Regions from separate parts of the Thioalkalivibrio sp. AKL7 genome, predicted to be linked through region 2. Evidence: predicted binding sites of a transcription regulator. Region 2 holds the regulator's gene; the other holds the start of a gene.
What was found. The regulator sigma-54, encoded in region 2, starts transcription at its own class of promoters, with help from an activator protein. The targets are predictions, from matches to a motif close to TGGCANGNTNCNTGCTT.
Positions count from the first base shown of each region.

Region 1: the regulator sigma-54 is predicted to act here: its motif matches at 1,674-1,690, upstream of G315_RS0109875 (nitrate regulatory protein).

Region 1 covers NZ_KB906952.1:19,940-25,266, forward strand. Annotated here, with positions in the region: gene G315_RS0109875 (nitrate regulatory protein) at 315-1,640, opposite strand; gene G315_RS0109880 (DsrE family protein) at 1,767-2,123, opposite strand; gene G315_RS0109885 (hypothetical protein) at 2,215-2,457, opposite strand; gene G315_RS0109890 (TMEM165/GDT1 family protein) at 2,622-3,179, shown strand; gene G315_RS0109895 (TVP38/TMEM64 family protein) at 3,114-3,866, opposite strand; gene G315_RS0109900 (replication-associated recombination protein A) at 3,876-5,252, opposite strand.
Region 2 covers NZ_KB906948.1:348,059-353,385, reverse strand. Annotated here, with positions in the region: gene G315_RS0104570 (HAD family hydrolase) at 1-87, shown strand, start outside; gene lptC (LPS export ABC transporter periplasmic protein LptC) at 126-665, shown strand; gene lptA (lipopolysaccharide transport periplasmic protein LptA) at 646-1,185, shown strand; gene lptB (LPS export ABC transporter ATP-binding protein) at 1,182-1,952, shown strand; gene G315_RS0104550 (RNA polymerase factor sigma-54) at 2,041-3,525, shown strand; gene hpf (ribosome hibernation-promoting factor, HPF/YfiA family) at 3,542-3,880, shown strand; gene G315_RS0104540 (PTS sugar transporter subunit IIA) at 3,884-4,351, shown strand; gene hprK (HPr(Ser) kinase/phosphatase) at 4,400-5,327, shown strand, end outside.

The sequences.
Region 1 (5,327 bases), on a different contig from region 2:
ACCGCCGTTGGCTCGTCTTGCCCATACTCCTGCAGGAGGTGTGCCAATTAGCCGTTGCTAGGCGACCATGCGGGAAACAATCGCCACGTGGCGCGGAAAAATCGGATGGTTTCGAACACCGGGTCGAACGCTTGCGGGAAGCCCGAAGTCCGGAAGCCGATCCCTAAGGCACCAGCCTGGGGCGCACTTGCGGTGCAGTTGACCTGCAATAGTGCGCTGCCAGAGGGCGACCTAACCCGCCGTAGGAGCCGCCTTGGCGGCGAAGCCCCTGCCCGCGCCGGACTTTGGCAGGGGCTTCGCCGCCAAGGCGGCTCCTACAGGCCCTTCCCCAGCAGGTCGGACATGGCGACGGTCGCCTCGGCCACCTCGGCCAGACGCCGGTTCTGGTTCATCGCAGTCTGGCGCAGGAGCTTGTAGGCCTGGTCCTCCGTCAGGCCGCGATGCTGGATTAGCAGTGCCTTGGCTCGCTCAATCGTCTTGCGCTCGGCCAAGGCCTGGCGCGCCGCCTGCAGCTCGTCCTCCACCGACTGCAGACGACTGGCCTGGCGTTGCACCAGGTCCATCACCGAATGTCCGACGATCGGCACATTGAGCGGGTTATCGCCGCCCACGCCGTCGGAATCCAGCCCCTCGGGCGCACCGAAGAACACCGCATACGGCACGCTGTCACGCAGCTCCGACTCGGCCAGCTGCGCGATACGGTCACGCACCGCACCCAGGTCCGCGCGATCCGCCGCGATACGCGCCGAACAGCACTCGTTCAGATGCATCTCCAGCCGGTCCTCGATCTCCTTCATCGCGTCGATCCGCGCGGTGGCGCAGGCAAACCAGGCCTCGGCCCGCGCCGGGTCCGGCTGGCCATCGGCCTGGGTGCAGGCCTGACGGCGCAGGCGCTCGACCTCGGCCGCGAAGCTCGCGCCCTGCAACTGACGCCAGGCACCGCAGGCCGATTCCGGGGCAAACTCGGAGAAGATGTGAAACGAACGCTCCTGGGCATCGATGCGGTGCAGCAGGGCCTGACGCAACTCGCCGTCGAACACGCCCTGGCCAAAGCCGGCCGCGCCGATCGCACGCTCCTGACCCGCAAGCTCCTTGCCCTGCATGAAGTTCAAAAGAGCGACCAGTGCACCGGAGACCTCCGGGTCGGTAGCCGAGTCCGCAGCCTCGAATACCACGCCCAGAAGCGAACGGATCAGTTCGCTGAAGCCGCGCATCGCCTCCATTGGCGAAAGCGTGCGCTCGTTGACCTCCTCGCGCAGGCTGGGCAGCCCGGACAGTCCGTGCAAGGCCAGTGCCATGCGTCCCAGCAACCGGCCGCGTGCATGGGCACAGGCCCCCGGCTGTAACCAGCCATCAAGGTGTTCGCGAAAGGCCGCCGCCGTGGTGTCGGATTCGGTTCGATACTGCCCCAGCTCCTCGGCATAACGCTGGCCAGCCGAGCCGATCCAGAGGCTGGAAGCGCCGCGTTCACGCTGCAGTTGATGCACCAGGGCACGGATGCGCCCGACCAGTTGCACGGCCTCCAGCAGGCGCTCCAGGCTCACTACCTCGCATTTGCGCGAGGCGACCAGGAAATCGCCAATAGCCTCTTCATACGAAACGCTCGGGGACGGGGTATTCTGGGGGAGATTCTGACTCATGCTCATGATCCGCGGATGCCTCGCGGAACAAACAAGCACGCGATGTGCCAGTTCGGGGCACTGGCAGGGGCGGGAGATCAGAACGAGCGGGGGATCACACCCCCGCCCGCGAGCAACGATGAACGATCAGAAGCTCATCGAGCGGTCGAACTCGGCGACGGCCTGCACGTACTGGCCCATGCCGGCCATCTCGGCGTTCGGCAGGAAGTTGTGTTCGCCGACGTCGCGGCCCTTGGCGCAGGCCTCGCAGGCCCAGAACGGGACGCCTTCACTGACCAGTGAATCGACGATGTCCTTCATTGCCGGCATGTTGTGGCCGACGATCTTGTCGTAGACATTGCGGTTGGCGATGTTCACGGCCTCGCCCTGCAGCCAGACGGTCACGTCATGGCCCTGCTGCTTGGCCACGTTGGCGGCGATCATGCCGAGCGTCGCACGGGTGGGGTCGTCGGTACCGGCGGTGACAGCAACAATAAAGCGCATGGGGTTCTCCTGAGTGCTTGAAACGTGCTGCAACCGTAGCGGCAGGCACGCCCGGCGTCGATTTCCCACAAGCCGCGGAGAAACACTCGGATCAGGGCCTGCCCCTCGCCGTAACGCTGGTCCGGTAGAGCTTGAAGGCCATCAGCAGCCAGGGGATGGCGTGCATGACCAGGTCGAGGATGTCCCACAACCGGTTCAGCTCGCCGGCCAACAGCCAGCGCAGCTTCTCCGCGACATGCGGCTCGGGGATCCAGGGGGCCAGGCCCAGCGTGGCCACCAGCAGGGCAAACAGCCACAGCGGTGCGCGATCGACCCAGCGTACGAAGGCTTTCATCGCGCGCATCCTACCCAAGGCCCGCGCACGGCGCAGCCCGTTCTTGCCGGTAACGGGGCCGCCTTCTACACTTTTGCCTGCTTCAGGGGGGCGCGACGCGGCAGGCCCGGGAACCCCCTGGCCTCACCGCTGCCCGCATTGGCCGCCTGGCCCGGAAGACCATCATGGAAGCCCTGCTCGTCTCCACCGTCATCGTCGCCATCGCCGAGATGGGCGACAAGACCCAGCTCCTCGCGCTGCTCCTGATCTGCCGCTACCAGCAGACCTGGCCCATCATCTGGGGCATCGTGGTGGCGACCCTGGCCAATCACTTCCTCGCCGCGCTGGCCGGCGTCTGGATCGGCGCGAGCGTGCCGGACGCGTGGCTGCGCTGGGGGCTGGGGCTCGGCTTCATCGTCATGGCCGCCTGGGTGCTGGTGCCGGATAGCGAGGACGAGCTGCCAGCCCCCTCGAAACACGGCGTGTTCTGGACCACCACGGTGCTGTTCTTCCTGGTCGAGATGGGCGACAAGACGCAGGTGGCTACCGCCGCGCTGGCCGCGACCTTCGACAACCTGATCCTGGTCGTGATCGGCTCGACCATCGGCATGGTCGTGGCCAATGCGCCGGTCGTATGGCTGGGACAGCGCTTCGCCTGCCACCTGCCGCTGCGGCTGCTACGCGCGCTCGCCGCGCTGCTGTTCTTCGCCCTGGGCCTCGGAGTCCTGCTCGCCTGGGTCTGACTCCGAGCGCAGCATCTTCTGTCCCAGCCAGATGCGCCGCACCAGGCGCGGTAGCAACAGCAGCAATGCCAGCACCGCGAGCAGCGCCAGACCCAGTTGCACCCCGCTGTCGGCCCCGCTGGCCACCTCGCGGGTGGCATGCCCCAGCCAGGCATAGGCGAACAGGCCCGGGATCAGCGCCACCACCGTCGTCAGTGCAAACACGGGCAGCGGCAGGCGCACCAGTCCCAGGGCATAGTTGGTGGGCGCAAACGGAAACACCGGCACCAGCCGGGTCAGGGCCACCACACGCCAGCCCTCGGCCTCTACATCCTCGCGCAGCCGGGTACTGCGCGGCCCCATGCGCGGGACCAGCCAGGGTTGCAGCCAGGTGCGGGCCAGCATGAAGGCGATGACCGCCGCCACGGTGGCCGCCAGCAGACTAAGGGCGCCACCGGTGAAGGGGCCGAACAAGGCGCCGCCCAGCAGGATCCAGAAGGTGCTCGGCAGCGGGAACAGGGCCAGCACGACAAACGCCAGCACGAATACCAGGTAGGCCCCAGGGCCCCAGCTGAGCAGCCAGACCTCCAGCTCGCCCAGCGGAACGCCGAGGCTGGGCCACTCGGTGGTCAACAGGATCCACGCCAGCGAGATCCCGAACAGGATCGCCGCGACCGTCAGCCAGCTCTTGTGATGTCGAATCCTCATGTCACCCCGTCAGCCCCCGTCCCCGGGATCTTCACCGCCGGCGCGCAGACGCTCCAGACGCTCCGCCAGCGCGCGCTCGGTACCATCCCGGCGCGGACTGTAGAAGCGCGCTTCTTCCAGCCCTTCGGGCAGATAGACCTGTCCACGCGCAAACCCGTCCGGTTCGTCGTGGTCGTAGCGATACCCGGCACCGAAGCCCTCGGCACGCATCAGCTCGGTCGGGGCATTGCGCAGGTGCAGGGGCACGCCCGCGCTGCCGCTGTCGCGGATCGCGGCCCGCGCGCCGTTCAGCGCGGCATAGGCGCTGTTGCTCTTGGGTGCGGAGGCCAGTTCGATCACTGCCTGTACCAGCGCCAGATCGCCTTCCGGCCGGCCCAGACGTTCCATGGTCTGCCAGGCCGCCAGCACCCGCGCACCGAGGCCAACCGCGGCCAGGCCAATGTCCTCGTAGGCCATGCGCAGCAGGCGACGACCGAGGTAGTCCGGGTCACAGCCCGCATCCAGCATGCGGGTGAGCCAGTACACCGCGGCGTTCGGATCGGACCCGCGCACGGATTTGTGCAGGGCGGAGATCTGGTCGTAGAAGGCATCGCCCTGACGGTCGAAGGCCAGTGACTGCGCCCCCATCACCGCGCGCAGCGCGTCGCCGGTGATGGCGCCATCGCGCGCCAGGTCCGAGGCGGTCTCCAGCCAGTTCAGGGCACGCCGGGCATCGCCATCGGCGGCGCGTGCAAGACGCTGACGCTCCTCTGGGTCCAGCGTCAGGCCACGCCCGCCCAGACCGCGCTCGGGGTCATTGAGGGCCCGGTCGATCAGGGCCTCGATGGCCTCCGCCCCGACCGCCTCCATGCGATAGACCCGCGCGCGCGACAGCAGCGCGCTGTTGAGTGCGAACGAAGGATTCTCGGTGGTCGCGCCGACGAAGGTCAGCGTACCGTCCTCAATGTGCGGCAGCAGGGCGTCCTGCTGGCCCTTGTTGAAGCGGTGGATTTCGTCGATGAACAGCAGCGTCCCGACACCATTGCGGCGGCGGGCCTTCGCGGCTTCGACAACCGCACGGACGTCCTTGACCCCCGCCAGCACGGCGGACAGCGTGACCAGGCGCTGGGCTCCGGCCGCCGCCACCAGCCGCGCGAGCGTCGTCTTGCCGCAGCCGGGCGGGCCCCAGAGGATCATCGACGGGGTCTGGCCCTGCTCGATCGCCTGGCGCAGCGCGGCATCGGCGCCGACCAGGTGGTCCTGGCCGACCATCTCGTCGAGACGCGCCGGACGCATGCGCTCGGCCAGCGGCGCCGAGGGATCCGGGGCTACCGGGGCCGGTTCGGGTTCGGGCGAGGCCACGTCCGGATCGGGGCCGAACAGATCGCCTTCGGGGGAATCACTCATGGAGGGATTGTAACCCCTCGAGCCGAAGAGCCTTGTTCACCACGAAGTGCACGAAGGTACGAAGAAGGGCTATTG
Region 2 (5,327 bases):
CGCGGGGCCGTGCGCGAGGCCTGCGAGGGCCTGCTGGCCGCGCAGGGCCGGCTCGACGCGCTGTTCGAGACCTACCTGAACGGATGAGCCGCAGGATTCGCAGCCGACTCGGATGGGCCCTGGCCGTGCTCGCATTCGCAGCCGCGCCCCTGGCGCAGGCCGAGTTGAGCCCGCCCGAGGGCGAGGTCACGCTGCAGATTGACGGCTTCACCCTGCATGCCACCGGCGACGACGGCGAACTGAGCCATCGGCTGCGCGGCACCCGCCTGCGCGAGTTCGGCCGTGACGGCCCCCAGTGGGTGGACGACCCGGACCTCGACCTGTTCGCCGAGGGCGGTATCGAATGGCGCTGGACCGCCCCGGCCGCGCTGCATCAACCGGCAGCCGCGACCCTGGACCTGGTGGGCCCTACCCACGGCGTACAGCCGCCCCGCGGCGAACGCGTGGAGACCATCATCGATTCGCGGGATGTTCGCGTCGCCACCGACACCATGGTCGCCACTTCGGATGCCCTTTCCACCCTGAACCAGCCGGGCCTGTTCCAGCGCGGCACCGGTCTGCGCGTGGACTCGCGAGGGGATACCATAGAGTTGTTCCATGACGTGTACTCGCTCTACAGCGAGACGAGCGAGGAGGATCCCGCGCATGACCCCGAATCCCCATAGCCTTCGCCACCGTCCGGGCCAACCGGGTGCCCGCGTGGCGGCGCTCCTGCTGCTCGCCCTGCTGGCCACGCCCGCGCTCGCCCAGCAGGGCTCGGGCCCGGCGCTGCCGGTGGAGATCACTGCCGACCGCGCGGAGATGGACGAACGCCAGGGGCTGGGGACCTACACCGGCGACGTGATCGTGATCCGCGGCGACATGACCCTGGAGGCCGACAAGGTCTACGTGCGCACCCGCGATCGCCGCCCCTACGAAATGGAGGCCCACGGCGAGCCGGCACGCCTCGAATCACCCGATCCGGAAACCGGAGAGATGCGCATTGCCACCGCCCTGCGCATCGACTACCTGCTGAACGAAGACCGCATGATCCTCACCGACCAGGCCCATGTGATCACCACCAGCGAGGAGGCGCGCGGCAAGCGCATCACCTACGACCTGACGACCGACGTGATCGAGGCCGAACGCGGCGAAGGCGACAGCGAGCGCGTGCGCATCACCATCCAGCCGCGCGACGACGAATGAACGCCACCGCCCCCAGCCCATCCGCCACATCGGCACAAACCAACGACCGCCTGATCGGACGCGAGCTGACCAAGCGCTACGGCCAGCGCACGGTGCTGGACCAGGTGGACGTCGACCTCGCGCCCGGCGAGGTGGTCGGCCTGCTGGGCCCGAACGGGGCCGGCAAGACCACCTGCTTCTACAGCCTGGTCGGGCTGATCCGCCCCAATGCCGGGCGCATCACCCTGGGCGAGCGCGATATCACCCGCGCCCCCATCCACGTGCGCGCGCGCGCCGGCCTCGGCTACCTGCCGCAGGAGGCCTCGATCTTTCGCCGCCTGAGCGTGTGGGACAACCTGCAGGCCGTGCTCGAGCTGCGCCCCGGGCTGGATCGCCACGAGCGCCGCCGCATTGGCGATGCGCTGATCGAGGAGTTCCAGCTCGAGACCGTGCGCCACAGCCCGGGCATCGCGCTGTCCGGCGGCGAACGGCGCCGCGCCGAGATCGCCCGCGCCCTGGCCGGGGATCCGAAGTTCATCTGCCTGGACGAGCCCTTCGCCGGGGTGGACCCGATCTCGGTGGGCGACATCCAGGACGTGATTCGGCATCTCGCCCAGCGCGGCATCGGCGTACTGATCTCCGATCACAACGTGCGCGAGACCCTCGGCATCTGCCACAGGGCCTATATTCTTAGCGAAGGCCGCCTGCTGGCCGCCGGGACACCGGACGAGCTGCTGGCCGATCCCCAGGTGCGCCGGGTCTATCTCGGCGAGAACTTCCGCCTGTGAAAGCGCCCCACATGCGGCCCGGTCGGTGCACAAACCACAAGGCAGGCTTTAAGATTCCATCAATGCCCACCCTCGCCCCGCATACCCGATGCTGAAACCCGGCCTGAATCTGCAGCTGGGTCAGACGCTGACCATGACCCCGCAACTGCAGCAGGCGATCCGCCTGTTGCAGCTGTCCACGCTCGAGCTCCAGGTGGAGATCCAGCAGGCGCTGGAGAGCAACCCCATGCTCGAACAGGTCGAGGACGAAGAGGCCGAGGCCGACACCGAGCGCCTGAACCAGGACGGCGAGCTGGTGGAAGGCGATCGCATGGAGGCCACCACCACCAGCGACGACGTGATCCCCGAGGAACTGACGACCGACAGCCGCTGGGACGACATCTACGAGCCGGCCCCGACACCCAACAAGGGCGTGGATGACCGCGACCCGCTGGAAAACACCAGCGACGACGACGGTGAGGGCCTGCAGGATCACCTGCTGTGGCAGCTGCATCTGAGCCATCTGACACCGCGCGACCAGCGCATCGGGGCGGCCCTGATCGACGCCATCAGCCCCGACGGCTATCTCGAGGGCGACCTCGACACCCTGGCCGAGACCATCAGCCGAGGCGAGGATGAAACCGTCGGCGTCGACGAGGTCGAGGCAGTGCTCCACTGGATTCAGCAGTGCGACCCGCTGGGGGTCGGCGCGCGCAACCTGCGGGAGTGCCTGGAGATCCAGCTACGCGAACTGGCCCCGGACGCCCCGGCCCGCGAGGCCGCACGGGCGATCCTGGAACACGGCATGGACAGCCTGGGCAAGCGCGACTACAAGGCCCTGCAGCGCCAGTCCGGCGTACGCGACCCGGACGAACTGGCCCGCGCACTGGATCTGATCCGCACCCTGAACCCGCGCCCCGGCGCACAGATCAGCTCCGCCACCTCGGAATACGTAGTCCCGGATGTCTACGTGCGCCACACCACCGAGGGCTGGCGCGTGGATCTAAACCCGGAGATCGCACCGCGCATCCGCATCAACGACCTCTACGCCGGCATGGTGCGCCAAGTCTCGGATGCCCGCGACAGCGCCTTTATGCGCGATCAGCTGCAGGAGGCACGCTGGTTCCTGAAGAGCCTGCACAGCCGCAACGACACCCTGCTGCGGGTCGCCGAGGCGATCGTCCATCGCCAGCAGGGCTTTCTCGAGCATGGCGACGTCGCGATGCAGCCATTGATCCTGCGCGACATTGCCGAGACCCTGGAGATGCACGAATCGACCATCTCGCGGGTTACCACGCAGAAATACATGCACACCCCGCGCGGGGTCTTCGAGTTCAAGTATTTCTTCTCCAGCCATGTCGGCACGAACGATGGCGGCGAGTGTTCCGCCACCGCCATCCGTGCCATGATTCGCGAATTGATTGGCGACGAACCCCCGAACAAGCCGCTCAGCGATGCCCGGCTCGCCCAGGTCCTGTCGGACCGGGGCATCAACGTAGCGCGCCGCACCGTGGCCAAGTACCGCGAGGCGATGCACATCCCTTCATCCAGCGAACGCCGGCAGATGGCCTCGATGCCCACCGGCAGCAAGTAACCAAGGAGTCCTGACCATGCAGATCAACCTGACCGGCCACCACGTGGACATCACCGACGCCCTGCGCGACTACGTCAACGAGAAGTTCGCGAAGCTGGAGCGCCACTTCGACAAGGTCATCGACGTCCACGTCGTGCTGACCCACGAGAAGACCCGGAATCAGCACAACCAGGCCGAAGCGAATCTCCAGGTCAGCGGCAATCACATCCACGCCGAGGCCTCTCACGAGGACATGTATGCCGCGATCGACGCGCTGATCGACAAAGTCGACCGTCAGCTGATCAAGCACAAGGAAAAGGTCAAGGATCACCACCGCGCCGAAGGTGCCCAGCGCAACCGCGAGCAGGCCTCCTGATCCATGACGATTGCCGAGCTGATCACCTCCGAGCGCATTGGCCTGCAACCCGAGTGTTCCAGCCAGAAACGGGCCCTGGAGGCCCTGGCGGACCTCCTCGCCGGCGGAGGTGACGGCACGGGACCGGGGAGCAACGCGATCTTCGAGGCCCTGTCCGCGCGCGAAAAACTCGGATCCACCGGTCTCGGCCATGGGGTTGCGATTCCCCATGGCCGCCTGGCCGATCTCGAGGCGCCGCGCGTGGCCGTGCTGCGCCTGGACAAGGGCGTCGACTTCGACGCCATGGATCACGAGCCGGTCGATATCCTGATCGCACTGCTGGTCCCGGAGGCCGCCACCGGCGACCACCTCGACCTGCTGGCCCAGCTCGCCCGCGGCCTGTCGCAGCCAGACACCATCGGAGCGCTGCGCCGGGCCGGGGATGCGACGGCCCTGGAACAGGAACTCGTGCGCCGCTTCAGCGAGGACTAAGCCCGTGGAACCCGCCGCCAGCCGCGATTCCGGCGCGCAGCGTCTGCCATGAACGAGGCGCTGGGAGAAGGCGGGATCGCCCGCGACATCAACGTGGAGAGCCTGATCCAGGCCATGGGAAACCGCCTGGATCTTCGCTTCGTACACGGCGAACACGCAGCACCCGACCGCAAGCTGGTCGGCGACGACGGGGACGACCTGCCGCTGGCCGGCCATCTCAACCTGATCCGGCCCAACCGCATCCAGATCATCGGCGACTTCGAGGCCCGCTACATCTCCAGCCTCAGCGCCACCCAGTGCAACGACCTGATCCTGGAGATGGCCCGCACTGGGACCACCGCGGTGATCTTCGCCGAGGACACCTGTCCGTTCTCGGAGATGCCCGACGCCCCGCAGGAGGCGCTGCCGCTGATCCTGTGCTCCAGCACCAGCAGTCACGAGATCATCTCGCTGCTGCGCTATTTCCTGCAGCAGCGCCTGGCCCATTTCGAGGTGCGCCACGGCGTGTTCATGGAGATCCTCGGGATCGGGGTGCTGATCAGCGGCGCCTCCAGCGTCGGCAAGAGCGAGGTCGCACTGGAACTGATCTCGCGCGGGCATCGCCTGATCGCCGACGATGCCCCCGAGTTCGCGCGCATTGCGCCCGACATCGTGCGCGGCCACTGCCCGGCCCTGCTCCAGGACCTGCTCGAGGTGCGCGGTCTTGGGGTGCTCAACATCCGCGCCATGTACGGCGATTCCGCGATCAAGGGCGGCAAGTACCTGCGCCTGATCATCGACCTGCGCGATCATGGCGAACCCTCGCCGGTCCCCGATGACCGGCTGAACGGGCGCCGCGGCGAGATCGATATCCTCGGCCTGCGCGTCCCCTTGATCAGCCTGCCGATCGCGCCGGGGCGCAACATCGCGGTGATGATCGAGGCGGCCGTGCGCAACCACATGCTGCACATGCAGGGCTATATCGCTGGCGACGACC